Regions from separate parts of the Brevibacillus sp. RS1.1 genome, predicted to be linked through region 3. Evidence: a T-box and tRNA genes for the amino acid it is inferred to sense, from the RefSeq annotation. Region 3 holds a T-box; the other regions hold tRNA genes.
The links. A T-box is a leader RNA that pairs with one kind of tRNA and senses whether it is charged. The one in region 3 lies ahead of leuS (leucine--tRNA ligase), so its partner is inferred to be a tRNA-Leu.
Positions count from the first base shown of each region.

Region 1 (10,961 bases), on a different contig from region 3:
GGCTTGCTCCTGCATTCACCAGAGGATTACTACGAACGTTGGATTGTCGGTTCATTGGCTAGGCTGTTGCGGTATTTGGCAGCATTTCTGGCCGTCTATTCGCCCGCTTTCTATATCGCTCTCGTCACCTTCCACCCTGGCTTGATTCCGTCTGATCTCGCCTTCTCGATCGCGGCCACACGTGATGGGGTTCCGTTTCCGGCATTCGTAGAAGCGATCATGATGGTGACGACGATGGAGCTGCTGCAGGAAGCCGGAATACGCTTGCCGAAGCCGATCGGCCAGACTATCGGGATTGTCGGCGGTCTTGTCATCGGTGACGCAGCGGTTTCTGCGGGCATCGTCAGTCCTGTCATGGTCATCGTCGTCGCCCTCACTGCCATCGCTTCTTTTGCCATCCCTTCTTATCACCTTGCCATCGCCTTTCGGATGATTCGTTTTTTCGCCATGTTTATGGCGGCCATTTTTGGTATTTATGGTGTGGTGCTTAGCTTTATTGCCATCATGATTCATTTATCCAATCTGACCAGCATCGGGTACCCTTATTTGGCGCCTCTTGCTCCACATATGCCAAGGGATTGGAAGGATATGATTTTGCGCGCACCTGTTACCTTCTTGAAAACCCGACCAGATGCCCTTCACACGAAAGATGAAAACAGAATGAGTACAGGAGGGTCGTAAGTGAGTGCAGAAACCTTGGCGGAGAAGTTGATCAGCAAAAATCATATGGGGATTAACATTGCCTCAGTCACAATCGGCGTCGGCATCCTGACCTTTCCCCGCTCCTTAGCCAAGGCAACCGGAGCATTCGATGGATGGATTTCCGTCGTGATTAGCGGTCTTTGTGCGTGTCTGGTTGGCTGGCTGCTCGCCAAGCTCGCTGCTCGGTTTCCGAGACAAAGCTTTTTTGAATACAGCTCGATGATCGCAAGCAAACCGATCGCCTACATCTTGACCTTTCTCGTCTGTATTTACACGATGCTATTTGTCTCGTTTGAAATCAGGGCAATCGGAAACATCGCTAAGCAGTACCTGTTCTACAATACCCCGGTGGAAATGATCACGCTCTCTTTTCTCTTGATCGTTCAATATTCCGTGATTGGATCACGTATTGCCATGCTGCGGCTCAACTTGCTGTTTTTGCCTGTGGTTCTTGTCGTCATGTTCGTCGTCCTGCTGTTTACTACCCAGTTGTTTGACATCCAAAATGTTCGTCCCTTCTTTTCATCAGACTGGCGCTCACTCTTGGAAGGCTCCAGAGTAGTCGGATTGTCTTATTCCGGCTTTGAGATTATCCTTTTTTACACCATGCTGATGAAAAAGCCTCAGGAAGGGGCAAAGGCCGTGACGTTAGGTCTCTCGATCCCCATTCTGCTCTACATGACCATCTACATGTTCGCCATCGGAGTATTCTCTGCGGAGGTTGCGACGAACTTGACCTATCCAACCATCGAGTTGGCAAAAGAGGTCGAAATCCCCGGCGGCTTTTTTGAACGGGTGGAGTCCGTTTTCTTCACCATCTGGATCATGACGATCTTCAACACCTGTGCGATGTGGCTCGATATTACCGTGCTCAACTTGTCGTCCATGTTCCACAAGGTACACAAAACGATTTTGGTGCTCATTCTTTCTCCCATGATTTATTTTGTCGCGATGCTCCCACAAAACTTGGTTGATTTCTTCGCGTTTGCAGACAGCATCACTTATTTCGGAATGATCCTCGTCTATTTATGTCCGATTTTACTGCTCCTCATCGCCGTCATACGAGGTGTAAAGGGTCATGAATAGACAGCTCACTGCTTTCTGCATCTTCCTGCTTCTATCGACTTTGCTGGCTGGATGCTGGGATCAGGTTCAAATTGAGGAACGAGGATTTGTGGTAGGCGTAGCGGTTGATAAACCACGTACAAAAGAAGCCGAGCAGCAAGCCAAACAAGAGGCACCAGACAAACCTCAAGTAAAAGAGCGCTTTCTCGTCACTCATCAATTCGTCGTCCCCGGTGGTTTGATCTCCGGCGGCCAAGGAAAAGGCGGTGGTCAAAACACAGCCAATGAGGCTTACCTCAACCTCATATCCGAGGGGGATTCTCTTTTCGAGATTTCCCGGGAATTGGCTACCCGGACCAGCAGAACTCCGTTTTATCAGCATATGAAGATCCTGATCGTCTCCGAAGACGTTGCCCGTACGAAAAACGGTTTTGCCAGAGCACTCGATTTCTATCTGCGTGATCCAGATTCCAGACGAAGCAGCAAGGTATTTATCTCAAATGGCCCCGCTAAAGAAGTACTGGAAGTCAAACCGAAAACAGAGAAGCTGCCCGCTATTTACGTCAACTCGATTGGAGAAAACGTTAATAAAAATTCCCGCATGCTTCCAGAGGCTCGATTGGGCGATGTCCACGAGGACCTTCTCAGTTCGTACAGTTTTGTGGTTCCGCGTATCAGAGCCGAAGAGCAGGAGGTAAAATTAGCAGGCGCCTCTGTTTTTACCCGTGACAATCAATTGATTGGTTTTCTGGGGGAAGAAGAGACGGAGGGGCTGAATTTTCTCACGGGAAAAGTTAAGGGAGGTATGGTAAAAGGCAAGGTAAAAAACGGTCTTGTCTCGATGAACATCCAAGGGATCAAGCATACCATTGAAGTAGATTTACGTGATCGGCAACACATGAAATTTACAATAACGATCGAATGTGAAGGCACATTGGCTGAGTCTTACGCCACAATGGATTCACTGAATAACACTGCGATGAAAAAGCTTGAACAAGTGTTTGCCGAAGAAATCGAGCGAATGAGTAATGATACCATCAGGAAGGTCCATAAGCAGATGAAAGTGGATGTCATCAAGCTTGGCAACTATCTGAAGCAGAATTATTTTTCGCTATGGAAAAAGATTCGGCAGGATTGGGAATCAGGGCAGCATCTGTATGAAAAAAGCGAAATAAAAGTTCAAGCAAAAGTCTATTTACGCAATATCGGTGCAATCAACCGTACCGAACGTCAAAACAACAGGTGATCCCATGCTCAAATTTTTAGGCGTAGTTCCTCCTTATTTGACCTTCGCAGGGACGATCATGGCGTTTTTGATTCCCTATCTTTTTTTTAAAATCAATAACAAAATTCATGAGTTAGGCGATCCGCCGTGGAAGAAACGGAATAACTCCGGTTCATAAAACACCAAGCCGAAATGTACCATGTTTCGGCTTGGTGTTTCTCTCATTCTGTATCAATTGTGCGCAAATCGATTTTGTCTTTCAAAAATCCGTCAAATGTCTCAACTCGCCTGCAACTGTTTTTGTTCCACTCGAAGTCTCGTAAATTTTTTTCATCACTCACCGTTTTTCTGCTTTTCTTCTTCAAGATTTTAAATCTTTCATGCGCGGCAATCGATTTTTTGACCGACCTTTCCCATTTTCTTTTATAGATGGGACGTGTTTTTTTGACGATCTTTGAATACGCCATTCTTTCCCGTCTATGATTGAGGATGACTCGTATAACGCGGCTTTGCTTTTGGAGCATGGCTTTGCATTCCTTCAGCAGGTCTGGGCTTATATCTTTTGCGTTCATTTTTGTTTCGATGTCTTTCAGATGATCCTTTTCAAGCTGCAAGCTTTTCAAGTCATCATCCTTCATAGAAAAAGATTCCAAATAATTTTCATTTGCATATTTCAGCTCATCGTATTGCTTACCAATCTTTGCATCCCGCAACTCTTTGATAAAACAACTTCTATATTCTTCGTCAACCATTTTGTCCATCACAACAGCGGGAACTAGCTCAAAGTCCTCTGGTTGATCTGCATCCTCCATGGCTTCAAACTCGAGAAAATCTTGTCTGTTTTTCTCATACATGATGTCAATCGCTTTTCGAATACCCGCAGACTCTGCCACCAATCCGTCTTGTACACTCCCGTAGTCCGCTACCCTTTCCCTTCCTTTCCATGCTATCGGGTCTTTATTTTTCGCATGATCTGACATCAAGGCTTGATGCATGGAAAAACGAACACCTGTAACGCCCTTCGTATCCTCCAAATCACCGGGCGTATAATCTTTGTCTTCTCCTCGATTGACGGAATACCATAAATGGTATCTCGCCGTATAGTCGCTCTCCGTATAATCTAGATTACCTTCGTCCATATTTTCTGAATATTGATCATAGGACGAATCTCCTGCCGTCGGACGACCAAATTGCCCATTGTTGAGCATCTCTGCCTTGGCCTCCCATTTGAACGGTATTCTGACAGGTAGCTGAATTTCCCATGGTTTATCCGCGTCTATTTTTTTCAAGATCCCCAATTTCAAGAGCTGATCCTGGTCTACACTGAAGTTCAATTGATCGTATTTTACTTCTACCGTGTACTCGTACTTTGTTCCAATTCTCGCTTCACGAAGCATTTCCTCGATTGTATTATTGTAGGATTCTTTATTATTTTTTGTATCCTGCGGGGCTACATTCCATTCTTGATCGCCTCCTTGTCCTCTGAGGATCTGATAGCCAACCAAATGACCTCCCTCGTAGCTGGCCAATAACCCGCTAATCGCGCCTTCCCGTATGAAAATCTCTTCTTTTCCAAGATTTCCGATGGCTGTTACCACCTTTAAGCCTTCACGGTCATTTTTAGAGGCACTTTTTGTAATAAGAGCGGTAACAGAATGAGGACGGTCGCATGTATCTCCCAATTCGTTTTTTGTTTTGGCAAATATCTCTGCATTCAAATTTTTTTCCCCGAATACTTCCTTTAACATCCCCCAAAAAGTAGGAAGTCCTTTGTCTGCTTGCACATCCGTAAACTTCCCGTCATCTCCAACGGCTTCTTCAAAATCTTTTTGTTGGTATGCATCTGGATGATCCGCTTTCATTTTATTGAGATTCTCTTGTTTGAGTTTTCTTTGGATGAGTGGCATTCGAGGTTGCTTTTGATTTTGCAGGAGTTGCGTCATTGCCTTGTTTCCTACTTTTTTGGCGAGTTGTAAAACGGGTGGCATGTTTCGGTGGGAATTTTGTGGGGGAAGCACATTGTCAGATAGATTTTTGCTGCTTGGCCTCTGATTTTGATTTTCTTTTGGGAGTAACTCCCGATTATTGAACACCCTATCACCCCCTACTAGGTTAGCGTTTCTTTCATGAAAGGACTTACCCGTCAATCCGAGCAAGCCCTTTTCATCATTTCCTATTGTAGTGCCAGCAAATCAGCAAATGCTTTGGCGTACGCAGGGAGGTCAGGCGGTCTACGGGAACCTACAATGTGACCGTCTACCACGACCTCTTCATCTACCCAAATCGCTCCTGCATTCTCCATATCATCTTTAATGCCTGGCGTCGATGTCGTCGTTACCCCGCGCAAAATTTTTGCGGAGGCAAGCACCCAACCCGCATGGCAAATGTGTCCAATCGGTTTTTTCGCCTCGTGCATCGCAACCACAAACGACAGCACTTCCGGATAGCGGCGCAGCTTGTCAGGTGCCCACCCTCCTGGAACGAGTACGCCTGCATAGTCGGCAGGATTGACCTCTCCCATCGCTTTGTCAGCCTCACATGGTACACCGTACTTCCCTATATAGACGTGATTCGCCTTCGGACCGACGAAATGGACGGTAGCGCCTTCCTCTCGCAGTCTCATCACCGGATACCAGAGCTCGAGATCCTCAAATTCACTTTCGACGAAGCAAACCACTTGTTTTCCTGCAAGTCTCAACGTTCTCGCCTCCATTTCCTTCTATACTACGCTATTGTAGCAGGTACAAAAGGAAAAGACAGCAGGTACATGGATCAAGCATGCTGCCTATCTATCCTCGGTATAATAAAAAAAGTGAGAAACAGGCCTACTCACTGTTCCCCACCTTATAACGAAAACCATATGTATAGATTGCTGGTGCCGGTAGAGGGACTTGAACCCCCACGGTTTCCCTCACGATTTTGAGTCGCGCGCGTCTGCCAATTCCGCCATACCGGCCTATTCAAAAGAAAACATGGTCGGGAAGACAGGATTCGAACCTGCGACCCCTTGGTCCCAAGCCAAGTACTCTACCAAGCTGAGCTACTTCCCGATTGCCAACCATATCGGACCTTCTCTCATTCGACAATTTCCGATAAGTATCGCAACACTTACATACTATACAGGCAAATTGAACCAATAGCAATACCGGATTTTTTTGGAATATAGTCATTTTTTCCTAGTGTTTCATTTCCCTCTCCATGATGCACAGGCTTTTCCACAAGGTATTTGTCGTTTCAAGAAATCCTGCGGTAGATTAAACGGATAGTCCAGCGGATGACGCCCTACAACAATCCAGCGCCCATTCGAAAGCTTTTTCAACTGGTACACACGGAAAAATCGATCGCTTGGATCGAAGGCAAACCATACCACAAGCGTCGCACACCTGCTGCCCGAGGACAGGACCTGTGATTTTACAATTGGTGGAGCCCCTATCGTATCCCCTACCGGGATCGCGAGTCGTCCGTTTATTCGCCGCAAATCAAGATTGCCGATCACTCGATTTGCCAGACAAGGGGTCATGAATTTTTGCAGGAAACGGCGAATTTTCACCTTGGAATTGAACCGTTTTGGCAAAATGATTCCGCGATCCCCCACTCGCTTATGCGCTGAAAAGATAATCGTAAAGAATGCTTGCTCTGCCAATCGAATGACCTGCACCCATTGCTTTTTCATCTGACGTCCCTCCCCCTGTCAGATTATGCATCACGGGAAGAAAATGGTTGGACGCTTACCTATATACATAAACCGTTGCGTGCAGGGCAAATTAATACGGTGTTCTGATCACCCAAAACCGCAGGAGGTATAGCAATGCCTAGCCAAATTAACACGGACTCGCTTAAAAAAGCAGAGGTAGCCACCACGCTGGCAAAAAATATGATTACGCAAGCAATCGAGCAATCTGCTGCCAATCCACAGCTCGCCGAAGAAGCCTTGAAGCAAGCGTCTCAGGAAATTGCCCAAGCGCAAACAATGGTGTCCCAGGTCCAATCCACGCTGCAAACCCAAGCGCAAGCTCAACAAAGTCAATCCTAACCAAATGGCAGGCAGACCCGGATTAGACTGGTGGTTTGCCTGTTTTCCCCATACAATAGCAATTGAGATGATTGCTAAAAAGGTGGGGGAAATATTGCCGCAACTTCAAGGATTGAATCATTTGCTTTTCTCTGTCTCAGATCTGGAGAAATCTTTTTGTTTTTACCGGGATGTCCTGCACGCCAAACCACTAGTACGAGGTCGCAAGCTGGCTTACTTTGACTTAAATGGCTACTGGTTGGCACTGAATGAGGAACCCGACATCCCACGCAATGAAATTGCTCACTCCTATACACACATGGCCTTCACTATTACAGAAGAGTCATTTGATGAGTGGTATGCTCACTTGGAAAAGCATGGCGTGACCATTTTGCATGGACGGGATCGCTCAGAGCGGGATAAGCGCTCCATTTATTTCACCGACCCTGATGGGCATAAGTTCGAATTACATACAGGCACTCTCCAGGACCGTCTCGCTTACTACCGGGACGAAAAGCATCACATGACCTTTTTTGAATAATCGATGACATTGACCATTTCTTAATATACTTTTCACAAAATCACAATAGTTCTAAAGATTCAACTCCATACGTGAATGCTATAATCGATAAAACACTTATGGCCTATTCCCTTATGAATAGGCCCGTTTTTCGTAAACATTATGGAGGGATTTTATGTTTGGTAAGCGTGGCGCCCAAACCGTTACTGCCTCAATTCAAAAAAGCGATGTCCAAATGTCCGATCAGCTAACGGGGAAAATTCATTTTTTGCAAATGAATCAAACAGACCTTGATCGGCTGAAACAAATTGAACCACTCCTAACAGAACACCTAGAGGCCATTACAGAGCGTCATTACCACATGCTTCGCCAATACTCCCATCTTATGCAGATCGTCGAAACGCATACGACGGTTGATGGATTGGCCGTATCCTTTCGTCACTATTTGCAATCGCTTCCACACGCCAAGCTAGACGATGCCTATGTAGCCGGGCGCAAGAAAATCGGAGAGGTCCATAGCAAAATTGGACTTGCGCCAGAATGGTATACGGGCTCTTACTTGCGGGTCTATGAATATTTGATTCCCGCTATCGTCAATACCTATTCGAAACGTCCCCAGGAATTATCTTCTGTCCTGTTGGCGCTCATGAAGATCATCACGCTTGATTCGCAAATCGTCCTCCAATCGTATCAGGAGGACAATGATTACAAAGTCATTGATCGCCTGGGCGAAGTTCTGGAATTGGTGATTCAGATCGATAAATTCAAGCATGTGCTGGACACGCTTGAGGATACAACTGAGGAAGCTGGCAATGTGGGGTCTGCTGCTGAGCAGCTAAGCGAATCTGTGCAAAAAGTGGCTCAATCTGCCGTCTCTGTCGCAGAGAGTGCTTCCACGACAATCGAGCAAGCAACAATGGGCAAGGATATTATCCAAGATTCATTAACCAGCTTTCTTTCCATGGCAGATGAATTCCAAGAGATGCAAGCAAAAACCTCGCAATTAATGACATCCATTGCAGAAGTTTCTCAGGTCGTCCAAGTCATCCGCAATATTGCCGATCAAACCAATCTTCTTGCATTGAATGCGTCGATTGAGGCAGCGCGTGCCAACGAACACGGGAGAGGCTTTGCTATCGTGGCAGATGAAGTACGAAAGCTCGCCGAGCAGACCAAGCAATCCGTTCAAAGCATTACTGCCACAATCAACAATGTTCAGAATGAAGCTGTCCAGGTAAAAGAAACGGCCACTCTCATGAGCGACCATTTTAACGATAAAGTGATTCAGACACGCGATGCCATTGGGATATTAGGAGATATTGTGCAAAATATTGAGACTGTCGGGCATTCCACCGGACACATCGCCGCATTGGCACAAGAGCAGTCTGCTGCCACAGATGACATTTCAATGCGCATATCGCAAGTCCTGACGAATATGGAGCAGGTCTCTTCGCACGTCTCGAATGTGGGTAAAAACGTCTATAATGTTGGGGCTGGCATTAACAGCCTACACAAGCTGAGCATCACACAAACGAGCCACTTTAAGACCAAGCATTACTTGCGAATCGTCAAAACCGACCATCTCTTATGGAAATGGTGGCTGTACAACTTCATGCTTGGGTATCACCACATTGATGAAAAAGAACTCGTGGACCATCATCAATGCCGCTTGGGGATTTGGTATGACGAGGCCCTGAACAATCCATCCTTGAGCACCTTGCCCTCTTTCAAGCAATTAGAAGCGCCTCATCGCCAGTTCCACGAAACGGTTCGGCGGATTTACCACCTCGTCAAGCAAGGAAAACTAGAGGAAGCAGAAGCTACGTTTGATACGCTAGAAGATATCTCACAACGCATTCTCAGCGTACTGGATCAGCTCGCAAAAGAAGTATCCTAATGCTATTATCTACTTTTCTTTCGCTTGCCCGGCTGCCTTTTGGAGGCAGCTTTTTTTGTTTGGACACGATTTAACTCTGCGGGAGATAGCGGTCTAGTACGTGTGTTGGTTCGCCCGACCCTTTTTGCTTTGGCAACTGACCTGCCTGCTCTCTCTGTTGCTCTTGCTATCCCCACGCCAAACGCTTGCAATGCCCAGACAACCGGATACGAAATGGAGAGCCTCCCATTGGCTGAACCAGCAAAATTCACAGCTGCCGCGTAATTGCTCGCAGTCAGCCAAACAGAGCCGGAATCTCCCGGCAAGGAGATGGGAACCGTACTTCTGATGACTGTCTGGTTCTGAAAACGAATGGTCCCCAGTCCTCCGTAGTTCCCGTAACTGACATCAATATCGGTGTGAATCGATTCGACCGTTCCCCATGCCAGCCCCGATGAACGGCCCACCTTTTTCAATCTGCGCCCGATACCATACGAGCGAATCACACCTGGTACTCTGCCCACGGTTGCATAACGAGGGGCAAGGAGTCGATTGGAAGTAGGGATGCTAAGCGCTGCATCCATTCGATTACCTGCATTTCTCCGAAGTCGAACATACCGATACAGGCGTCCGATTCGATCTCTTCCCGAACGGCCACCGTCGGCTCCACCTGGCTGGATGGTCTCGGTATAGCCGCTCGTATTGTTACGATTCAAGACGTGATTGTTGCTCAACACGAACCGTTGGCCTCCTCGGGCAACGATTAACCCAGCCGTTCCGGATGCCCCTTGGTAACCGATGCTATATCCAGCGATCACAGGTCTGATTCTACTGCGATAATTCGTTGCAGAAGGACGTACAGCAGGATGACAATGGCACCGTCCAGAGGTTACGGTGCGAACAGGAACGGATACATGGGCTGTCGCCACTTGTCTTTTGACAAGGACGCAACTCGGGCAGCTCTTCTTCACGGCGGCACTTGCATTGACGGTATACATCACAATACAGGCGCCGCCTTTTTTGTTTTTACCGTTTGCGTAGCCAATCCCGATGCCAATTACGCCCGGCATCCGCTTCCACCTTTTGACCAAATGCTTCTTGGCCAGGAGCGCTTCCTGAAAGGTTGCCATGGCACCCCTTCCTTTCTGGAGGTAAGTTTGTTTTACATGGTCATCGTATGTAAAACTTGGCCAGCACTGTTGGACGCTTGTCATTGCGGGGAAGCCTTTTTTGCGTATTTGAAAAAGCACGTTATTCCAGCTGTAGTGCTGGGAGGAAACAGGAGAAAACGCTCAGATTCTAGGGCCACCCGCTGTGGAATTGACTGCCCGGCTCCATGAAAAAAAGCGAAACCCGCGTCCAAAGTGGTCCATTCAGGGGGTGTCTCAGAGGTGGACGCTAAGGGCTTGTTTCTCTTTTTTTCATTGCGCCTCGGTCGGCGTCCCTAAGATCTTCGCTTTTTTCTCCTGTTTCCTCTACGAGCTTTCCGTGTTTACCGATCTTTTCACGACTTAAAAGATTGAAGAATGTGATCAGTTACGACAGAGAAGAATATTTCCAG
Region 1 is NZ_JABSVA010000007.1:151,635-162,595, forward strand. Features, by position in the region: gene HP570_RS21555 (spore germination protein) at 1-681, shown strand, start outside; gene HP570_RS21560 (GerAB/ArcD/ProY family transporter) at 682-1,788, shown strand; gene HP570_RS21565 (Ger(x)C family spore germination protein) at 1,781-3,013, shown strand; gene HP570_RS21570 (hypothetical protein) at 3,018-3,170, shown strand; gene HP570_RS21575 (hypothetical protein) at 3,214-5,085, opposite strand; gene HP570_RS21580 (type 1 glutamine amidotransferase domain-containing protein) at 5,166-5,690, opposite strand; tRNA gene HP570_RS21585 (tRNA-Leu) at 5,866-5,948, opposite strand; tRNA gene HP570_RS21590 (tRNA-Pro) at 5,966-6,042, opposite strand; gene HP570_RS21595 (hypothetical protein) at 6,177-6,665, opposite strand; gene HP570_RS21600 (hypothetical protein) at 6,801-7,025, shown strand; gene fosB (metallothiol transferase FosB) at 7,093-7,545, shown strand; gene HP570_RS21610 (protoglobin domain-containing protein) at 7,700-9,421, shown strand; gene HP570_RS21615 (chymotrypsin family serine protease) at 9,427-10,530, opposite strand.
Region 1: it has a tRNA-Leu gene. The T-box ahead of leuS (leucine--tRNA ligase) is inferred to sense a tRNA for this amino acid. The anticodon was not compared.

Region 2 (10,961 bases), on a different contig from region 3:
CGTCAGCAAGGAAGTTCAGATTGGATAGCGGTCCTTCTGGATTCGAGATCATCTGATTGAGAAGCCGCACGAGATGATCAGCTATTCGGTCAATATCTTCTTCCGTGTACTCGGCGATCTTATAATCCAATTCCAGCGTCAATTGTTCATCTGTAGCCCACTCCCTGATAATGACTTGGAGCGAATACAACTGGTGTCCGTTGTAAAACTCCTCATTCGTCACGGGGTATCCGCCAAGGGTGAAGGGCAGCTGCGTGCTGTAATAATTCACACAAATCTGAAACAGGCTGTCATAGCCATGTTTCTTCAATTCCAACTCTTGAGCCAGCAAATCGTACGGATATTTCTGATGAAAAAAACAGGAAGTCAATTCCCTGTTGACATATTTAACATAATCGAAGGCATCCATTTCCATCGGAACTGCCAGACGAAAAGGCATGGTGCTGGTAAACATCCCGAATATTTTGCGCTCCACTTTGCCTGAACGGTTTAACAGCGGCGTACCGATCACGATTTCTTCTTGCCTCGTACAACGCTGAAGGTAAAGACTGACGAGAGCTACAAACACGGAATTTAGCGAGCATTTCATCTGTTCCGCAAACTGGCGTATTCTTGTCGAATCTTCCTTGTTAAATGCATAGACTTTGCGCTTGCCTTCGGTAGTATCTGTTGCCTTTTGTAAGGTCGTGATTACGGGCAAGCTCTGAAACTTGTCCCGCCAGTAGCGCTTGTCCTTTTCAAATCTCTCAGACTGAGCATAGGCATGCTCCCTGTCGACAAAAGCTTGATAAGCGTGTTCATCTCCTACATGAACGGTACCGCCTGCCAACAACGTGTCATAATAGTGAGCAATTTGTTCTGTCATGATTGAGATGGACCAGCCATCAGCAATCAAATGGTGCAGCTTTACAAAATACCCTGCTTCCTCGTCACTCAGTTGGATCAGACAAAAGTAGAACAGAGGCTCTTGTCCGATTGAAAACGGCTTTGTAAACAAAGCTTGCAGGACTTGTCTGCACCGATCAGGGGCATTCGGTTCCTGACTGAAATCAAACACCTGCAATGGCTGCGGTTCGTACTCTCCAACAAACTGAAGGACTGTCTCTTCCTCCTGATAGTTGAGTCGCAAGGTATCGTTCTTTTGAATGAACAGGTGAATGGCCGCTTCCAGTACATCCAGCTTCACCTTTCCTTGAACTCGCACCATCCCCCCTAACGTATGGATAGGAAGCTGTGGATGTAATTTTTCCGTATACCAGATACGCTTTTGTGGATGACTTAAAGGATAACCGACCTTCCATTGCTTCTTATCCTGGCGCAAAGAATATCCCCCTTTCTGAATTGTGTAGATGTAATCACAACTCAGGCATGGTAAAAAATCAAATCGGTTACAAATACTTCCAGTTTCAACTATATAGATGACTCTTCTATAGTGTCAAATGAATTTTCCATAAATTGTTATTTCTGAAAATTGAGCTAATTCTTTCCCTCTTTCCCTTCCTCTGGTGCTGCATAGATTTAGAAAAAAATTTGTGCACTCTATTGATTTTGACTTTCTTTTCACGTAGGATAAAATGTAATATATTGACAAAATAATAAATCCCCGGAAGGATGAATGTGATTAGATGCCTGTGACACTTCGTGAAGTAACGTTGGAAAACTGGGAAGAGTGTATTGAACTGGAACCTACTCCCGAACAGAGCGAGTTTGTTGCCCCAAACCTTTACTCCATCGCTGAATCAAAGTTTCAAACTACATTTGTTCCTTTGGCCATATACCATGATGACACGATGGTTGGCTTTGTCATGTATGGGCTTGACCCCGACGACGGAAATTACTGGATTTACAGACTCTTAATTGATGCGAAGTACCAACGACTAGGCTATGGACGTACTGCCATTTCACAAGTCATTGAGATCCTGAAAGCAAAGGAAGATTGTCAAAAAATTGTCATTGGCTATGCCCCAGCCAATGTCGCAGCCGAAAACCTTTACGCTTCGCTCGGATTTCAAAAGAATGGAATGGTTTTGTTCGGCGAGACGATTGCAGAATTGAACTTTTAAGCGAGTTTTCATTACCCAAAAATGAAACACCGGCGACCTAAGACCTGAAAACCAAGTCTTAGACTCGCCGCTGTTTGAATTGTTTCCCGTATAGTAAAAAGCACACCATCCATGTGTCTGTAAACATCATGGTTAGTGTGCATTCGTTTTTGATATGGTGCCGGTGAAGGGACTTGAACCCCCACGGTTTCCCTCACGATTTTGAGTCGCGCGCGTCTGCCATTCCGCCACACCGGCAAGTGAACTATGAATAAATTAGCACATCATCGATAGAAAATCAATGGTGGGGAGAGACGGATTCGAACCGCCGAACCCGGAGGGAGCAGATTTACAGTCTGCCGTGTTTAGCCACTTCACTATCTCCCCACAATATGTGCTGTCTATCTTCTGCTTTTCTCTTCAACCAGAAGCGACATTTATTAATTTATCATGAACTTTGTTTGACGTCAACATATTATTTTGATTAACTCTCTTTTTTCGCCAAGATCTCTTGTGCCCACTCGTGAAAGACGCGCAGTGCTTCATCTACTTCTTGAAAGGTTGCTTCTCCCTCACAGGAGTATTCCGGGAAGTCAAGTATACGGTTTTTGCGAATCTTCACTTGCCCTTCTTCACATTTTATCTCCAAGAAGTAGGGAACAGCTTCATCTATTCCATAACTGTTTTCTAAAAACTCGTAGGTACGTACCCACTCCAAAATTCGAACTTCCGATGCTTTTAAGCGTAGCACCTGCTCCAAGGACATAATCGTTTCATTCCCGTAGTAATACATGTTATTCAGCCCTTCTGCATGAAAATGGACGGAGCCGTGACTCCGCCCTGTTATGGATGTGATAGATTAAATCGAGGAAAGTAGCTCTCTTAGTTCTTTGACAATCACTTGCTGGTAGCCAGTTCCTTCTCCATACTGCTCGAGCATTTCGGCACGCGCTACTTTAATCTTGTCTTCATAATCCGTGGCGTTTCGGTCCGGATTTTGTTGTTTGAATGCCGTCATGACAGCTTGGACATGCTTTGGTCGTGGTCCCCATTTTGCCAGAACATGTCCACCCGTGTCTGCGAAAATAACAACAGGGATCGCCCGACCGCCCATCGTAAGAAACTCATCCATGAGATCGAGGTGTTCTTCCATCACCATAATTTCCACTGGCATGTCTGTTTCTTTCAAGGCATGCAAGACGACTGGCAAGTTGCGAACGACGTCGCCACACCATTCCGCAGCCAAAATCAAGCATCTGAGGTCATCACGATGCTGGAGAGAAGCAAAAAACGCACGGTCTTGTTCATCCTCCCATGAAAATGCATCCGACCAGTTTTGGTATGTATCCTGATTTTTCGTCATGCTTTCCACAAACACTTGTGGCTTAAGCCCCGTACGGAATTTATGTGCTACATTTGCCCCCATCTTTTCTCCTCCTTTTGTATCGCTGGCCTATTCTTGGTTTTTATTCGCTGCTTCGTTTGCTTCCTTTTCTTGATTAGCCAGCTCCATCATTTTTTGCAACAAAATATGCTGCGGCATGTGCATGAGGCGTTCCAAGGGTACCTGAAGTGCTTCCGCCAGTTTGACTGCCGTTTCCGGTGATATTTGTAATGGACGCATTTTTGCTCCTTTCCCTTGCTTTCATCAGTCCCTTCAGTATAATACACGGTTGTTAAAGCTGCCAGCATGCAAGCTATAAGTAGGTCTTTACATAACTAATATTCCCTTAATTTCTTAGGTAGTTGACTAAATATAAGTTCAACTAGTTCTCCAAGTGGTGCCCACTCCTCATCAGGTTCACACCACCACCGAATTTCAATTTTATTGAATCCTCTATTTACTTTTAGTATGAAAGAATGTCCATCTAGTCCCATACTATATCTTTGAGGAATAATACTAATCTTTGACTCACAAAGTATCTCCTCTATTTTTTCTGCTATACTTAGCTCAATTGGGACTTCTAACACTTCATATGGCTCCATGAATGAAAACGTAGCATACCTAATCGAATATTTTAATTTATCTTCTGATTCCTTTGTATGTCCAAGATGTAAATATATTTCATGAAAACTTGATGGTGAAAATAACAGTTCAAGCATTATAGAAAAATTTGGCTTAGACAACGCTTTGTATTGCTCAGACAAAATCATAGAATTCTGCATCCTTTATATTACTCTCCCTCTCTGGCTTCTCTAGCCTTCTTCAAATCGCATTACCCACTCCTTTTTATGGTTGCTCTTCTTCATTGCTTATTTCAATACTAGCTACCTTGTCTCCTTTTAATAGCACTCTTAACGATGGATAAAAATTATAATAGAATGCAACGTCTATATTTTGCTTTTCGATGTGCCACAATGGAAAAGGCGTAGAGTTTAATATTCCTTTACTTGTTGTCTCCCCTGTCCACATTCCCCCACTCCTAACTCCTCATAAAAACTGAAAAAAGAGCCACCCATAGGCAGCTCCAATTTGGAGACAGGCTGTAGATCCCTTCTCACTTTGAAGGGAATCTCTCTCGTGAACAGAAGATTTCGCTCATAGAAAAAGACAAGCTATTGCTTTTGCTTAGTGAGAATGCATGGTACACCAAAGCCGATCGCGCCGGGCTGGGACATCTGTTCCAGATATGCCAACCCTCGTGCACATTGCTGTTTGCATACTTGACATGTATGGGACGTTACGATTCTTAGCTGTACTTGATTGGGATGCTGTCGTGTATTCTTCTTCTTTACCTTTTTGCCCTTGGCCATCCGTTTTCCTCCCTTTGCCCTAGATCACTCCAGTCTATGAAGGAGAACACCACTGCTCTTTAGGCAAGCATACAAAATCAAGATCTTCACCTGCAAAATGGGCCTTGTCATACGTGTCACAAATAGAAAAAGCCGCCGGAGAATTCTCCCCCAGCGACTTATGTGCCTTCCTTATGGCTTTGGACTTAACAACTGGCGCAGTTCCAGTTCCAGTGTAGGAGCATCAACCATGCCGATGATCTTTTTTCGTACGATCCCATCCGCGTCAATCAAGTAAGTCGTTGGGAATGCCATCACCTTGTAACGGTTCGACACAGTTCCAGCGACGTCCATCGGTATCGGAAATGTCAGCTTATAGTTGGTGACGAAGGCCATGGCTGCTTCCGGGCTGTCATTGCTCGTGACGTTCACACCATACAGATCAACCTGTCCGCCGTATTTTTCATAGACTTTTTGTAAATCAGGCGCTTCCAGCTTGCATGGTCCACACCAGGAAGCCCAAAAATTCAAGACCAATGGTTTCGCCCTTTTACCTTCTACCTTGTACGTCTGCTGATCCAATCCTGTCAGTGTAAAATGAGGAGCCGCAAAGCCAACTTCTGGTTTTTGAACCTCTGCTACGATTGCGGCTGTTTCTTGAGGCTTTTCCCAAACAGCAAGTCCGACCCCCAATAATACGATCACCGCGAGCAACAGCTTTTTCATTTTGTCACCTCTGCCCTACTGAGTTAGAATCCCGTAAAGCCTCCGTACATTTGAATGAGAACGCGTGTAATATCCGTCAGTTTATCTGTATACAGAAGAATACCGAACAAAATCATAATGGCTCCTCCGATTTTCATAAACAGGTCGGAATACTTCACAATCGCTTTCACCTTACTGATGAAGAATGTCATGACAAAAAATGGAATGGCGAAACCAAGTGTATACGCCAATGTGTAAGCCAAGGCGCTTGAAGGATTGGATACACCCATGACGATAATGCCAGAAAGAATGGGTCCCACACAAGGTGTCCATCCAGCTGCATACGTCATTCCCACCAGTATGGACCCAGTATACCCCAATGGCCTCGATTTTAAATCGATTTTAAAAGAACGCATCATCCAATCCATTTTAAACACGCCAAGCATAACAAAGCCAATAACAGCAAGCAAAATACCGCCCAATTGACGAATCAAATCCTGCTGGTCGGTGAACAAGCTTCCGATCCAAGAGGTAGACAGTCCCAGCGCAACGAAAATGATCGAAAACCCGACAATGAAGAAAAAGGTATGCAAGAAGGCTTCCTTGCGAAAAACTGCTCTCCCTTTCTTTACTTCATCAATCGTTACTCCAGTTATGTAAGACAAAAAGGACGGATAAAGCGGCAGGCAGCAAGGAGAAATAAACGAGAGAAAACCTGCTGCAAAAGCCACAAACACAGTAATATCGCCAGTCATATGTACCTCCGCTGGGTATTTTATCCACTATCTTCTCATTGTATCGAATCTTTGCCCCCTTCAAAAGTAGCAATGACACTTTGTCTTAAATCCGTGACAATTTCCTTTTCATAATTAGATAGAAAAAGATAGCTCATGATTCGCTCTGTATCCATAATATGGCCGAGTAGTTCCATTGTACACAAAAAAGAGACGGATGTACTCCGTCCCTTTCTTGCTACTCTTTTTCTTACTGAATCGTAACTTTTCCGCCATCTTGGAGCAATGTTTGCCCTTTTACCACGATCTTATCGCCGGCAGACAAGCCTGTCAAAATTTCGATCTGATCACTGGAGGATTTGCCCGTAGTGACCTCGACTTGTTTGGCAATGTCACCTTCCAGCTTGAATACATACTGTTTGCCATCGCGATCAAAAACGGCACCGCGCGTTACAACGATCGATTTTGCTCCGCTTTCCCCAACCGATGGGAAGATCACATTCACAACCATATCGGACTTCAGCTCATTGGATGGGTTTGGAATCGTAATCTCCACTGGGTATGCCTTGAGCTGCGAATCCATGACTGGACTCATCGCCGTTACTTTTGCATCAATCGTTTTTCCTGTCGATTGTACGTTTACTTTTACGGTTGTTCCTACTTTTATTTTTGTAATATCAGCTTCAGACAGATTTGCTTTTACCAGAAGTGGGTTCGTGTTAACGACAACCACAACCGGCTGCTGACCTGCCATTTGACCAACTGCACCGCTTACGCTGGAAATATATCCGTTGATCGGAGACGTCACAGTCGCATTCGCCAATTGCTCACGAGCATTTTGCAGACTTACTTGTGCTTGCTGCACAGATGCTTCAGAAACTTGCACGCTCGTTTTTTGCCCAGCTGATTGTAAAGCCTGCTGTGCGTTATCATAAGAAGTCTGTGCTGTTGTCAGTTGGGAGTTGGCCTGTTCCATCTGCTGTGCGGAAATTGCTCCTTGTGAAAAGAGCTGTTGCATCCGCTGCTGGTTTACTTTTGCATCCTGAAGGGCAGTTTCTGCCTGCTTCAAGCTATTTTTTGCTTGCACCAAGCCTTGATCTGAACTGCTGCCTGCTTGGTTTAAGCTGGCTTTTGATACATTGTAGGCTGCTTCTGCTTGCTTGACACCGTTCACCAGATCTTTTTCATCGAGCTTGAACAATACTTGACCTTTTGTCACGTATTGTCCCAGTTTCACTGGCAGGGAAGAAATTTTCCCGCCCATTTTCGGGGAAACTTGCACTTCCTCACTCGGCGCCAGCTTTGCCGTGAGACCAGAATCTGATACTACTGAGCCTGTAGCGACGGTTTCAATCTGTACAGGGGTTGCGGCGGCTTCCACCGTTTCCGTAGGCGGCGTTTCCGCTTGCGGGCTGGAGCACCCTGCCACTAGAGTGATGGCCAGCAATGCCAAAATGACGGGTTTTTTACTTCGTTTCATGTATGTCCCTCCTCTTCCCACAAACGTCTTACGATTCCAAAGCGGGATTGATTTTCTTTTGTTTCTTAGCAAGTTTCTTTTCTAGTTTCAACTGGCGCTTCAAGCGTCTCTTTTTCCCTGCATCATCAAACCAAGAAGCAACGACAGGAACCAGAACCAGTGTAATCAAGGTAGAGAATCCAAGACCGAAAATAACCGTCACGGCCATTGGTGCGTTCGTCTCAGATCCGGCGCCACCAGAGAACGCAAGTGGTCCAATCGCCAGAATCGTGGTGAGTGTCGTCATTAAAATCGGACGAAGACGAATCGGCCCAGCGTGCAGGATCGCATCAAACAGCTCCATACCTTTTGCACGTAGTTGGTTCACGTAGTCGATCAATACAATCGCGTTGTTCACGACCAGACCGATCAACAAAATGTATCCGATCAAAACCCCAACGCTGATCGTCGTGCCTGTCACCAATAGTCCAAGTAGAACGCCTGTAACGGTTGGTGGCACGGAGAACATGATGATAAATGGGGTGTATAGCGATTCAAACTGCGCAGCCATTACCATATAGAGCAACACGACTGACAGGACAATCGCGAGAGCAAGGCTACTGAATGATTCCATCATTTCTTCACTTTGCCCGCCAAAATCGACTGTGTAGCCATCTGGTAAGTTCAGCTTCGAAATTTTCTCTTGCACTTCACGCGTGACAGAGCTCAGGTCACGCCCGGCCAAATCACTTGTTACTTGAACTTCACGGCTGGAGTTGGCACGGTTAATCGATACCGGCACATCTATCTTATTGATAGTCGCAACCGAGGTCAATGCGATCTGTGCCCCACCAGGAGCGGAAATTCGCAAATTGTTCAAGAAGTTGATATCTTCCTGATACGATTTCGGCAGCTTGAGGTTGACGTCAATCTCATCATCACCCGTGCGATAGTGCGTTACCGTTTGACCTTGGAAGGAAGTTCGAACACTGGAGAGAATTTGTCCTGTCGTCAATCCGTACAAGCTCGCCTTCTCAGCATTGATTTTCACTTCCAACTCTTGTCTTGATTCTTCCAAGCTGGTTGTTACGTTACTCGTACCAGGTACCTTCTCAATCTCGCCTTTAATAATACCACTGATGTCCTTCAGTACGGCCAAGTCATCCCCGCTCACCTTCAATTGAATGGGGGAACCTGTAGACATACCGGCTGGTGCACTTACCTTAATTTCTGGTCCGGCAATATGCTTCAGCTTTTCCTGGAGATCCATCACAATTTCATTGGAGGAACGTTTGCGCTGGTCGAGATCTACCAGCATCAGGGTGATCGTTCCCTGATTGGATGACAATGTGCTCGCTATCGGTGATGCATTGCTACCAACCGAAGTCGCTACAATTTTCTTCTCTGGAACCGTGTTGACAATTTCTTCTACTTGTCTAGTTACTTTCTCGGTTTCAGCCAGAACCGTACCATTCGGCATTTTGATGGAGATATTTACTTGACCTTGGTCCATGGCCGGGATAAACTCTGCCCCGATCATCGGAGTTAATGCGAGAGAGCCCACCATCAGGACAACCGAAGAAATCATGACGGTTTTACGATGGCCCAATGACCATTTTAACAATCCTTGATAGCCTTTTTCTACTTTGCTAAATCCAATGTTGAACCAAGTAACCGGATTAATTCCACGATAGTTCTCATGATGCGTATGCGACGGAATTTTGTTCAAAATTCTCGAACTCAGCATCGGCACGAGCAAAATGGAGAAGACAAGCGCCGCAATATGTGAGTAAACAACCGTCAATGCAAGTGGTCCAAACAACTCAGAAGCAATACCTTCCGTGAGGGCAATCGGCAAGAATACGCAAATTTGCGCCAAAGCCGAAGCCATTACTGCCGTACCTACTTCTTTGGAACCATCCAAGGCCGCTTCCATCATACCTTTTCCCTGTTCTCGATGACGGAAAACATTCTCGAGCATAACAACCGCAAAGTCAATCAATGATCCCAATCCCAATGTCAAACCGGAAAGGGAAATCAGGTTGATCGTCTGTCCTGACATGTACATTAGCAAGAACGTAGCGACGATCGATACAGGAAGAACGATGACCGCAATTACCATGGATCGCAAGCTGCCCAAGAAGAAGAACAGCAAGACCATTCCGATACCGCCACCCAACAGGGCATGTTCAGCGGTCGTGTAAACGGAATCCTTAATATAGGTGGATGTGTCTAGAGTTGTAATGATTTGAACGCCTTCTGGCAGCTCGCTTTTGATTTTCTCCAGCTCAGCTTTTACATCATCTGCTACCTCAATGGTGTTTCCGCCAGAAGCTTTTGTCACTCTAATACCCAAGCTAGGTGTTCCATTCACGTAACTCATTTGCGTTACATCTTGATGCGTGTCTTTTACCTGAGCAATATCGCTGAGCCTAATGGAGTTTCCTCCGACAGAAATTGGTGTCAGCGCGATTTGATCGACATCAGCAAACTCACCTTGTACACGGATGTTGAGCTTGGCATCACCCTCACGTACCGCTCCACCGGAACCTGACAAGTTGCTGCCCTGTAGAGCCTGCTGGACTTGGTCAAGTGACAAACCATACGCCGCCAGTTTGGCTGGGTCGACGGTAACATCGATGATCCGGCTCTGTCCGCCGCTGATGGAAGCAGATGCGACCCCATCAATACGCTCCAGGCGTGATTGGATCATATCCTCTGCCATCTTTTTCAATTTGTTGATATCTTGCTCACCCGTCACCGCAAACTCAATGATCGGTGTACTGTTCGGGTCAATACGCAGTACGCGTGGCGCTCTGGCTGAGTCAGGCAAAGAACCACGAACCTGATCTACCTTCTCTCGCATGTCGAGAGTCGCCTGATCAAGGTCTGTCCCCCAGTTAAACATGAGGATAACCTGCGAGGCGCCTTCCATCGATACCGATTGTATACTATCTAAATCGGATACCGTTGCAAGTGCATCCTCAATCGGCTTCGTTACTAGTTTTTCTACCTCACTTGGAGATCCGCCGTCTACGGATGTAACCACGACAGCAACCGGGAAGTTCAGATCCGGCATGAGATCAATCGCCAAGCGAGGCAGAGAGACGAAACCAAAAATCAGCATGGCCAGAGTCAACATAATCATGGTGACCGGGCGTTTAATCGATAGTTCAGAAAGATTCAATCCACTCACCTCTTTTTTATATATCTGCTAATTTTTTGTGAGAAATAATTCGCATAACGAAATGAACAAGGTAAATCTCACATAACATTTCGTTTAACGAA
Region 2 is NZ_JABSVA010000001.1:292,378-303,338, forward strand. Features, by position in the region: gene edeP (edeine non-ribosomal peptide synthetase EdeP) at 1-1,321, opposite strand, end outside; gene edeQ (edeine self-resistance N-acetyltransferase EdeQ) at 1,626-2,063, shown strand; tRNA gene HP570_RS01180 (tRNA-Leu) at 2,219-2,300, opposite strand; tRNA gene HP570_RS01185 (tRNA-Tyr) at 2,345-2,429, opposite strand; gene HP570_RS01190 (hypothetical protein) at 2,527-2,835, opposite strand; gene HP570_RS01195 (thioredoxin family protein) at 2,902-3,468, opposite strand; gene HP570_RS01200 (YycC family protein) at 3,496-3,666, opposite strand; gene HP570_RS01205 (hypothetical protein) at 3,762-4,196, opposite strand; gene HP570_RS01210 (hypothetical protein) at 4,273-4,455, opposite strand; gene HP570_RS01215 (hypothetical protein) at 4,599-4,796, opposite strand; gene HP570_RS01220 (TlpA family protein disulfide reductase) at 4,968-5,501, opposite strand; gene HP570_RS01225 (cytochrome c biogenesis CcdA family protein) at 5,525-6,235, opposite strand; gene HP570_RS01230 (efflux RND transporter periplasmic adaptor subunit) at 6,465-7,694, opposite strand; gene HP570_RS01235 (efflux RND transporter permease subunit) at 7,723-10,860, opposite strand.
Region 2: it has a tRNA-Leu gene. The T-box ahead of leuS (leucine--tRNA ligase) is inferred to sense a tRNA for this amino acid. The anticodon was not compared.

Region 3 (10,961 bases):
TCGCTATCATGCCGATGCTGGATGAAATCGATCCGCTTGCCAAACGAATCGGTGCCGTTAATACCGTCGTTTCTCGTGATGGACGCTTGATCGGCTATAACACAGATGGTATGGGCTATGTTCGTTCGCTTGTGGAAGAGACGGGAATCGTTCTTGAAAAGCAAGTGGTAACCATGGTAGGGGCTGGAGGCGCTGCGCGAGCTGTGGCGTTTACCTTGGCTGAACAAGGAGTCAAGGAAATTCGCATTATCAATCGTTCCCGGGAAAGAGCTGCGGTATTGGCTGAGCATGTCGGAACGATTGTACCTACGAAAATCGTAGAACAAGGCGAAGGGGAAGCAGCTATCGCGGACTCTTCGTTGTTGATCAATACGACATCGATCGGAATGCTGCCAAACGTGCAGGAGACACCTGTGCCAGCAGAGTGGCTTCATTCCGGTTTAACCGTTAGCGATCTGATTTATAACCCGCTCGAAACACGTCTGCTCAAAGAAGCGCGTGCTATAGGAGCCACTGTTCATTCCGGAATCGGCATGTTTGTGAATCAAGGTGCACTGGCATTCGAGCTGTGGACGGGCGAGCAAGCACCAACTGGGGTTATGCGTGAGGTCGTCTTGCAACAATTAAAGAAAACAACCTGATTGGCAGGATATAAAAGGAGGCATTGCCGATGTTGACCGGCAAGCAAAAGCGCTTTTTGCGCGCAGAAGCACATCATCTCACCCCTATTTTCCAAGTTGGAAAAGGTGGAGTAAACGAAAATATGATCACGCAGATCAAAGAAGCGTTGGAAGTACGTGAATTGATCAAGGTAGCGATTTTGCAAAACAATAATGACGATAAACATCAAGTGGCTGAAGATCTCGCTGCAGGTGCTGGAGCAGAGCTTGTGCAGTTGATTGGCCATACAGTTGTCTTGTACAAAGAGTCTCGGGAGAACAAGACGATCAAGCTTCCGTAAGTGACCTGCATGCAATGAGACAGCCAATCAAGCAAGTAGGGATCATGGGAGGAACGTTTGACCCGATTCATTGTGGGCACTTGCTGGCGGCCGAACAAGCCAGAGAGCAAGCGGGCCTGGATGAAATCTGGTTTATGCCTACACACGTTCCACCACACAAAGAAAGAGAGAGTCTGACGCTGGCGCATCACCGCTTGCAAATGGTTCAGCTGGCCGTGTCTGATCACGAGGTGTTTCGTGTTACAGATGTAGAGTTCGAAAGAAAAGGGCCATCGTACACCTATGATACGATGACTCAGCTCATTAGGCAGTTCCCGGATTGCCGGTTTTCCTTTATCATGGGGGGAGATATGGTAAAAATCTTGCCCAAATGGTACCAGTACCAAGAGCTGATTCATATGGTACGCTTTATAGGTCTAGCGAGACCAGGAACCGAACTGGACCTAAAATCGAGCGAGGACGTCACATATGTGGAGATGCCTGTTTGGGACATATCCTCCACGATGATTCGCGAGAAGGCAGCTGCCAGGAAAAGCATCCGTTATCTTGTGCCTGATGCCGTGGAGCGCTATATAAAGGAGAACCGAATCTATGAGACTTTTGGATAATCGGGAAGAGCTTCTCGTTCGCGTACGGCAACAAATGCATGAAAAACGCTACAATCACACGCTAGGGGTGGCTGCGTCGGCTCGCGAGCTGGCAGAGAGATTCGGGGCTGATCCTGACAAAGCCGAGCTTGCTGGTCTGTTGCACGATTACTGCAAGTGCTGGCCTGTGGAAAAAATGTTTGAGATTCTCGTTCGCCACGATATGCCTACAGAGCTTTTGGAAGGGGAAAAAGAGCTGTGGCACGCCTTTGCAGCAGCGATCGTGATCCAGACTGACCTAGGTGTAACGGATGCAGATATTTTACAAGCTGTTCGCTACCATACGACGGGGCGAGCTGGCATGTCCCTGTTAGAAAAAGTCGTCTGTGTGGCAGACTATATAGAACCAAACCGGGTTTACCCCGGTGTCGATTTTATTCGCGCCAAAGCCATGCATGATTTGGATGCCGCCCTGGCACTTGCCTTGGGAGGCACCATTCAATTTTTGATAGAGAAGCAAAAGACAGTTTTCCCGTTGACATTGACGGCCTATAACGATTTGGTTTCCCGCAAAGGGAGAGAAGGAGGGTTTTGATGGTTAAAACAGTAGAAGATTTGGCCCAGTTGGTTGTGAAGGCAGCAGAGGACAAAAAAGCAGAGAACTTGAAGGTGCTCGATATTAGAAAGCTGTCTGTGATCGCAGACTATTTCATGATTTGCCACGGAAACAACGAGCGTCAAGTACAGGCAATTGTTCGCGAAATTCGTGACCAAGCCCACAAAAACGGCTTTGACGTCCGCGGTATCGAGGGAGCAGATGAAGGTCGCTGGGTACTGGTTGATCTGGGCGATATCGTCATTCACGTTTTCCATCGCGAAGATCGCGAGTTTTACAACCTGGAGCGCCTGTGGAAGGACGCAGAGGAAGTTTCCTTCAGCGCACAAGGGTAAGGACAGATGGCATACGCACATATGGCCGCTGTATATGACAGGCTGATGGCGGATACTCCTTATGACCAGTGGCTCGATTGGGTCGAGCGTCATTGGAAAAAAGGAGAGAAGCCTGTGCGGGTCATTGATCTTGGCTGTGGGACTGGCACGATTGCGATCCCACTCGCCAAGCGGGGATACCGTGTTACGGGAGTGGATCTCTCAACAGAAATGCTTGCAATCGCCTATGACAAAATGAGGCAGGAGCAAGTAGAAGTAGCGTGGGTGGAACAGGATATGCGGGAGCTGTCCTTGCCAGAAGCGGATGCGGTCATCTCCTTGTGTGATTCATTGAGCTATCTTACAGAGGAAGCGGATGTGCAGGAAACGTTCAAACGCGTTTTCGCCCATCTCGCGCCTGGTGGGAGCTTTCTGTTTGATGTGCATAGCCCGTACAAGATGCTGCACATTTTCGGAGACGAGACGTTCACACATGTAGAAGATGAAGTTTCGTACATTTGGCAATGTTTTTGCGACCCACTGCGACTAGAGGTAGAGCATCAGTTAACGTTTTTCATTCGTCAGCCAAACGGATTGTACGAGCGGATGGAAGAGGAGCATTGGCAAAGGGCTTATCAGCCTGTCCAACTGATGCGCTGGCTGACAGATGCTGGCTTCACAGATATCATCATCACCGCTGATTACTCAGATTTGCCACCACAAGAAGCGAGTGAGCGCCTATTTTTCTCAGCCCGCAAGCCGAAAAGTTTGACATGATTGGTTCGGATTGACTATAATGGCGTTATAACTACAGATTTCGACGCGTTTAAGAGGAATAGTAGGAATCGGATTCGAGCATTCACAGAGAGTTGACGGATGGTGCAAGTCAACCCGGATCTATCTGAACTCACCTCCCAGCACTTGCCCCCAAGGTCATCCAAGTCATGACTGCGTAAGGGTGAGCGGCTTATCCCCGATACGGATGAAACAAGTGGGTGAATGCTTGTCATTTGCCAATCTGGGTGGTACCGCGGGAATGTAAACAACCTCTCGTCCCTTTCGCAAGAGCGATCTGGGATGTGAGGTTTTCTTTAATTTTTACCTATTTTAAGATGGGAGTGCTTTACCATGGTATTCAGTCATCGTAATGTCGAAAAGAAGTGGCAGCAATATTGGGAGCAGAACAAGACCTTCAAAACCTCCGAGGATGAAGGCAAGAAAAAGTTTTACGCACTCGACATGTTCCCGTATCCATCTGGAGCTGGCCTGCACGTAGGACATCCGGAAGGCTATACGGCTACTGATATTTTGTCCCGCATGAAGCGGATGCAAGGATATAACGTTCTCCATCCAATGGGCTGGGATGCGTTTGGTTTGCCAGCGGAGCAATACGCCCTCGATACAGGAAACGATCCGGCGGAATTCACCGAGCACAATATCAACACCTTCCGTCGCCAAATTAAGTCGCTCGGATTTTCCTACGACTGGGATCGTGAAATCAACACAACTGATCCGCATTACTACAAGTGGACACAATGGATTTTTACGAAGCTGTATGAGCACGGCTTGGCTTATATTGACGAGGTAGCTGTAAACTGGTGCCCTGCTTTGGGAACGGTTTTAGCGAACGAAGAAGTGATTGATGGAAAAAGTGAGCGTGGCGGACACCCAGTAGAACGCCGCCCAATGAAGCAATGGGTCTTGAAAATTACTGCGTATGCGGAAAGACTGCTCGCTGACCTGGATGAACTGGATTGGCCAGAGAGCATCAAGGAAATGCAACGCAACTGGATCGGCCGTTCTGAAGGGGCAGAAGTAACCTTTGGTATCGAAGGTCATGATGAATCCTTTACCGTCTTTACGACTCGTCCAGACACTCTTTACGGGGCAACCTATGCGGTACTGGCTCCTGAGCACAAGCTGGTTGAACAAATTACCGTACCAGCTCAAAAAGAAGCAGTAGAAGCGTACCTGGATCAAGCAAAGCGCAAGAGCGATTTGGAGCGTACTGATCTGGCAAAAGAAAAGACAGGAGTATTTACTGGAGCGTATGCGATCAACCCGGTTAACGGCGAGCGTCTGCCAATCTGGATTGCAGATTACGTGCTGATTAGCTACGGAACAGGCTCCATCATGGCGGTTCCAGCGCACGATGAACGCGACTATGAGTTCGCGAAAACATTCGATCTGCCAATCAAGCAAGTCATCGCTGGTGGCGATATCTCCAAAGAAGCGTATGCAGGCGACGGAGAGCACATTAACTCCGGCATGCTCGATGGTTTGAACAAAGAACAGGCTATCAGCAAAATGATTGAGTGGCTGGAAGCAGAAGGCAAAGGAAATCGCAAGGTAACGTACCGTCTGCGCGACTGGCTGTTCAGCCGTCAACGCTACTGGGGTGAACCAATTCCGATTCTCCACCTGGAAGATGGCACGATGAAAGTCGTTCCAGAATCCGAATTACCAATCATGTTGCCAAAAACAAAAGAAATCAAACCATCCGGTACAGGTGAATCGCCATTGGCAAACATCGCGGAGTGGGTCAACACTGTCGATTCGGAAACAGGCATGAAAGCACGCCGTGAGACAAACACGATGCCGCAATGGGCGGGTAGCTGCTGGTACTTCCTGCGCTTCATCGATCCACACAATGACAAGGCATTGGCTGATCCAGACAAACTGAAAGAATGGCTTCCAATCGACATTTACATTGGTGGTGCAGAGCATGCGGTACTGCACTTGCTCTACTCTCGTTTCTGGCACAAGTTCCTGTACGATATCGGTGTCGTACCTACAAAGGAACCGTTCCAAAAGCTGTTTAACCAAGGGATGATCCTGGGTGAAAACAACGAGAAAATGAGTAAGTCCAAAGGCAACGTCGTAAACCCAGACGATATCATCGACAGCCATGGTGCCGATACACTGCGCATGTACGAAATGTTCATGGGACCACTGGATGCTTCGATCGCTTGGTCGACAAAAGGCTTGGATGGCGCACGCCGCTTCCTGGATCGCGTATATCGTCTGTTTGTGGGTGATAACGGTGAGCTGAACGAAAAAATCGTGGAAACCTCCAACGTAGCTGGCATGGAGCGTGTGTACCACCAGACTGTGAAAAAAGTAACAGAAGACTACGAGGGCCTGCGTTTCAATACAGGTATCTCTCAGTTGATGGTATTCGTAAACGAAGCGTACAAAGCAGAAGTTCTGCCGAAGAAATTCATGGAGGACTTTGTAAAAATGCTGTCTCCAATCGCTCCGCACTTGGGTGAAGAGCTGTGGGAAAAACTCGGTCACAGCGAGAGCGTGGCATACGCAGAATGGCCTACGTATGACGAGGCGAAGCTGGTTGAAGACGAGGTAGAAATCGTCCTGCAAATTAACGGCAAAAACAAAGAAAAGCTGCTCATCGCTTCTGATTCGACGAAAGAACAGATGGAAGAGATGGCGAAAAACAACGAGATGATTAACGAACTGATCGAAGGAAAAACGATCGTCAAAGTCATCGCTGTTCCAGGCAAACTGGTAAATATCGTCGTTCGTTAAGAAAAGGGCGACAAGAAATAAGAAGAGGAGTGGAACCTGAGAGTGACAGGTATCCACTCCTTTTTTCGTCAATCCACGCTTACGACGTCATACGCTAATGCGGCTGATTGTTCAAATTTCGTGCAACCAGTTCCTGATCCTCGGCAAATTTCGCTTGTGTGCGGCGAAATACTTGGGCGAAAAGACCAGGAATACTGTCTTGCAAAGGAATCAGTCCTTCCCCAGTAATTCCTCCGGGCACGCAGACCCTTTTTTGGAGAGTAGGGAGGGTGAACGCTTCTTCCCGTAAAAGATCTGCGATCCCAATTAGCATTTGCGTAGTCATGTAGGTAGCAGCTTCTGCGGAAATACCCGTTTCTTCAACAGCTTCTTGAATCATTTGCTGCAAAATATAGCTGATAAACGCTGGCCCACAACTGACAATGTCAGAAGTAATTCGTAAAAAAGGCTCTGAAATCTCAACAGGGGAGCTAATGTGCGCAAACAGACTTCGTATGAATTGACGCTGTTCCTCTTGGATTCGTGATCCGAATTCACATAAGCTAACACCACTCATGACGGCATTTGTTATAGAAGGAACGACTCGGGCAACGGCACAAGGAACTTGAGACTCCAAATCCGCAAGCTTGATCGGACTGGTGATCGTAATCAATAGGTGGTCTGGCGTTAAGGCAGGAGCGATTTGTTCAAGCATCACGCTATATTCCAGTGGCTTGACGCACAGCACGATCGTTGTAGCTTCTTTGACCAAATCGGCATTGCTGTGCGCGACAATGAGCCCAGGATGTTTTTCTGCCAGTTGCTGCGCCTTCGCAGGGGTTCTGTTGCTGATAATGACATGACCAGGTGTCAGCGCCTTGGCTGACAGCAATGATTCAATCAAGATACTGCCCATGCTGCCCGTACCAATGAACCCAATTCTATTCATGGGCATACCTCCCTCCGATATTCTTCTCCCATTCTATGTAGGAGCACCTATGATCATGACCGGATCTCATTGTACCACCAGCCGATCCTTTATCCGTGCAAACATCTTCTCGCCAATTCCCTCAATCTGTTTCAGGTCATCCGCTGAACGAAATGGTCCTTGTTTTGACCGGTAATCCACGATTGCCTTTGCACGAGCTTCTCCAATTCCGGGAAGGCTCATGAGCTCATCGGCAGTTGCCGTGTTGAGGTTTATGACTGAAGAGGCACCAGTGGTGGATACGCTTGCAGCGGATTGTACAAGGCCAATGGATGAGGAGACTGGTGCGGTTGCCCCTTTAGCCGGGATGACAAGAGCAGCTCCATCTGCGAGTGGCGCTGCCAAATTGATCTGTACCAGGTCAGCATCAGGAAGTGCTCCTCCTGCTTTTTCGATGGCAGTTGCGACACGCGTACCTGGTTCAAATTGGTATAAACCGGGGTTTTTCACTTGCCCTTTCACATCGACATAGAGAGGAGGGGGGAGTGGTTCCTTATCCTTATCTTTTTCTTGCGTTGCTTTTACTGGCTTGGCAGGTTGAGCAGCAACTGAATCATCTGTTCGTTCTTTTGTTTCAACATCTGATGCTGCATAAGCTGGAGTATGCAACGGTAGTTCGGCAGTCTTATGCGATTGGTCGCGTTGATAGAGCCAATAGCTACAACCGACAAACAGAACAGCCGCAGTCAGCAAGAGGATACGGCGATAACGCTCCCACCATTCCAACAACATAACAAAAAACCCTCCCGTCCTTCACGTAGCGATACGTTCATAGAGAGAACTTGTTCTCTATAAACGATGCTACGAAAAGTAAGAGAGGGTCTGCAAATCTATTTAGTCTGTTTTCGCTGTTAGCCGATATGCTGCAGCGAAGAATTTTTCTTGCGGCGAAGGTCTACATTCGGGCTGACATAAGGCTCAAAATTGTGCTTTTGCTCAATGAAGATCTGATGCCACAGCATGAAGACCAGGATCGTCCAGATTTTGCGGCTGTAATCCGCATTGCCTTCACGGTGTTCATCGAGCATGTAGAGCACATAGGCCTTATTGATCAAATTATCCACCTTGGATTCAAAAATGATCTCTTTTGCCCATTTGTAAAATTCGTTTTTGAGCCAATGACGAGTCGGAACAGGGAAGCCCAGCTTCTTTCTCGATTGGATCTCAGGTGGTAAGAAGTCTTTCATCGCTTCACGAAGCACGTGCTTGGTCGTGCCGTTGGCAATTTTGTACTTGGTTGGAATGGTAGCGGCGAATTCAAATACCTTCAGATCAATGAAAGGCACTCGCAACTCCAAAGAATTGGCCATCGTCATCTTGTCGGCCTTCATCAAAATGTTGCCTCTGAGCCAAGTGTGAATGTCCAAGTATTGCATCTTGGTCACATCATCATATTCGGAAGCGCGTTTGTAAATCTCTTCTGTAATGGTGAAAGGAGATACATACGATTCCGAACGGGTAATATCCTCCATGACGACGCGCTTTTTCATCTCTTCGCTGAAAATCAGCGCGTTTCCGAAGAAGCGCTGCTCAACCGTTTTCGACCCGCGGATGAGGAAGTTCTTCCCTTTTACCTGATCAGGGAGGCGTTCTGCCATGTATCCGATGGATTGCCGCATCCAGCCAGGCATTCCGGAAAACATTTTGAGAGAATGAGGCTCTCTGTAAATATTGTATCCGCCAAAAAATTCATCTGCACCTTCACCGGACAATACAACGGTTACGTGTTCACTCGCCATCTGTGCTACGAAATAGAGCAAGATGGCAGATGGGTCTGCTACCGGTTCGTCCTGATGCCAGATCAGTCTTGGCAATTCATCCATGTACTGCTTGGCGTTTATCACGCGCTCGAAATGCTCCGATCCCAAGTATGCTGCGGTTCGCTTCGCATAATCGAGCTCGCTATAACCAGGAATATCCGACCCGACAGAAAAAGATTTGACTGGCTCAAATGTACGCAACATCCCGACGATACTGCTAGAGTCAACACCACTAGACAAGAAGGCTCCACGAGAAACTTCACTAATCCGGTGTTTGTCGACAGATTCAAGCATGACACTGCGCGTACCCTCAACAAAATAAGAGAACGGCTTGCTTTCATCAGGCTTGAATTCTACATCCCAGTACCTTTCCAGCTTAATATGGTCGTTTTCAACCACGAACGAGTGTGCAGGTGGTATACGGTAAATGCCAGCAAACATCGTTTCAGGATCAGGTACATATTGGAACGTCAAATAGTGATAAAAAGCGGTTGGATTCACTTCACGCTTGAAGCCTGGCAGCTCCAGCAAGCTTTTGATCTCACTGGCAACCCCGATCGAATCATTCGTCTCGACATAGTAGAGAGGTTTGATTCCAAAATGGTCGCGTGCCCCAAACAGACGTTTTTTACGGGAGTCGTAGATCGTAAAGCCAAACATCCCGCGTAAATGCTTAGGTGCATCTGTTCCTACCTCTTCATAAAGGTGGAGGATGGTCTCAATATCAGAATCGGTATGGAAAACGTGACCGATGTCCTTTAACCATTGCTGTAACTCTTTGTAATTGTAGATTTCGCCGTTACCAATAATCCAGATGTCACGTGTTTCGTTAAACAGCGGTTGATGTCCGCCTTCCACGTCAATGATGCTTAAACGACGAAAGCCCAGGGCGATGTTGTCTTCAAGGTGAAAACCATCGTCATCTGGACCACGGTGCAGGATGACACCCGTCATTGCACTAATCGCTTCTTGTTGAACAGGCTTTTGCCGCTTGTTATAGAGTGATACGATTCCGCACATAAGAAATGACTCTTCCTCTCACTGGATTGCTCCTGCTAACTCTATCATGTATCGACAATCAACGCAATCTCTTATGAATGCCAGTGATTGACCTCGAAAACGCTGATTCTACAAGGGAATTAGCCTTTCTTCTTTTCTATTTTTGTCCCCATTCGGTTAGATATACTCCCTTAGGAGACCATGAATCGTTCGACATAACGGTTCATGAAAGAACAGGACGGGGGAATTACAGTGTCAGTATGGATAGCAAGCCTAGCGATGATGATCGGCCTCATTCTGTCCGCCTATTTGCATCCTGCTTGGCTGCTATTGGCTACAGGCTTATTAGGGGGAGTCGTTGCATGTATCCCGTTACCATACCGCAAATGCGTTGCGTGCTACTCACTGATTTCTATTCTAGCAGGTCTCTTTTTTTATGGGTACGAGAATCTCCACAGCTCTGAAGTGAAACCATTAGCAGAAAGGGAGCAGACCATCTGGATAGAAGGTGTCATTGATTCTCCTGTGAGACGGGACGGCGATGTAGCACGATTTTTTGTCTCGATAACATCCTGGGGTGAAAACGAGCGTGATCAGAACGAGCATTGGTCTCTCGAAAAAATCGCGCTTCGTGTTAAACTTGCCTCTTTCCAGGAAGCAAAACAAATAGAGCAGTGGAGACGTGGGAGTGTTATCGCGGCTCCGATCCGACTATCCTTACCAGCTCCTGCGCGCAATCCTCATGCCTTCGACTACGCCAGCTATTTGTATTGGCAAGGTGTCCATGTCACAGGGGAAACAAACTATCAAGCAGTTGAGATGACACCTGCTTTTTCTGTTTGGGCGAGCTTTCAAGAATGGCAGGACTCGGGTGCAAGGCGAATTGAATCATTATTTACAGATCCAGAAACAGCGGGTTATATGAAGTCGCTCCTGCTTGGTCTTGGACAAGAGGTGAACCCCGAGCTTGCGGCGATGTATTCGAATTTGGGCTTAAGTCATATCCTCGCGATTTCCGGTTTGCATGTGACATTGGTCAGCTCTATGTTTATGTGGTGTTTGGAGCGGATTGGAATCAGACGCAGACTAGCATTTGTTGTAACGATTTTGTTCTTGATCGGGTATGTGCTTCTGGTGGGAGCCAGCGCGTCCGCGATCCGATCTGGACTGATGGGAAGTGTGGGGCTTCTTTGCCAGGTAGTTGGAAAGAA
Region 3 is NZ_JABSVA010000002.1:86,803-97,763, reverse strand. Features, by position in the region: gene HP570_RS06010 (shikimate dehydrogenase) at 1-641, shown strand, start outside; gene yhbY (ribosome assembly RNA-binding protein YhbY) at 671-961, shown strand; gene HP570_RS06000 (nicotinate-nucleotide adenylyltransferase) at 976-1,569, shown strand; gene yqeK (bis(5'-nucleosyl)-tetraphosphatase (symmetrical) YqeK) at 1,553-2,143, shown strand; gene rsfS (ribosome silencing factor) at 2,143-2,499, shown strand; gene HP570_RS05985 (class I SAM-dependent DNA methyltransferase) at 2,506-3,255, shown strand; T-box leader at 3,295-3,539, shown strand; gene leuS (leucine--tRNA ligase) at 3,607-6,024, shown strand; gene comER (late competence protein ComER) at 6,119-6,952, opposite strand; gene HP570_RS05970 (ComEA family DNA-binding protein) at 7,019-7,723, opposite strand; gene asnB (asparagine synthase (glutamine-hydrolyzing)) at 7,843-9,771, opposite strand; gene HP570_RS05960 (DNA internalization-related competence protein ComEC/Rec2) at 9,976-10,961, shown strand, end outside.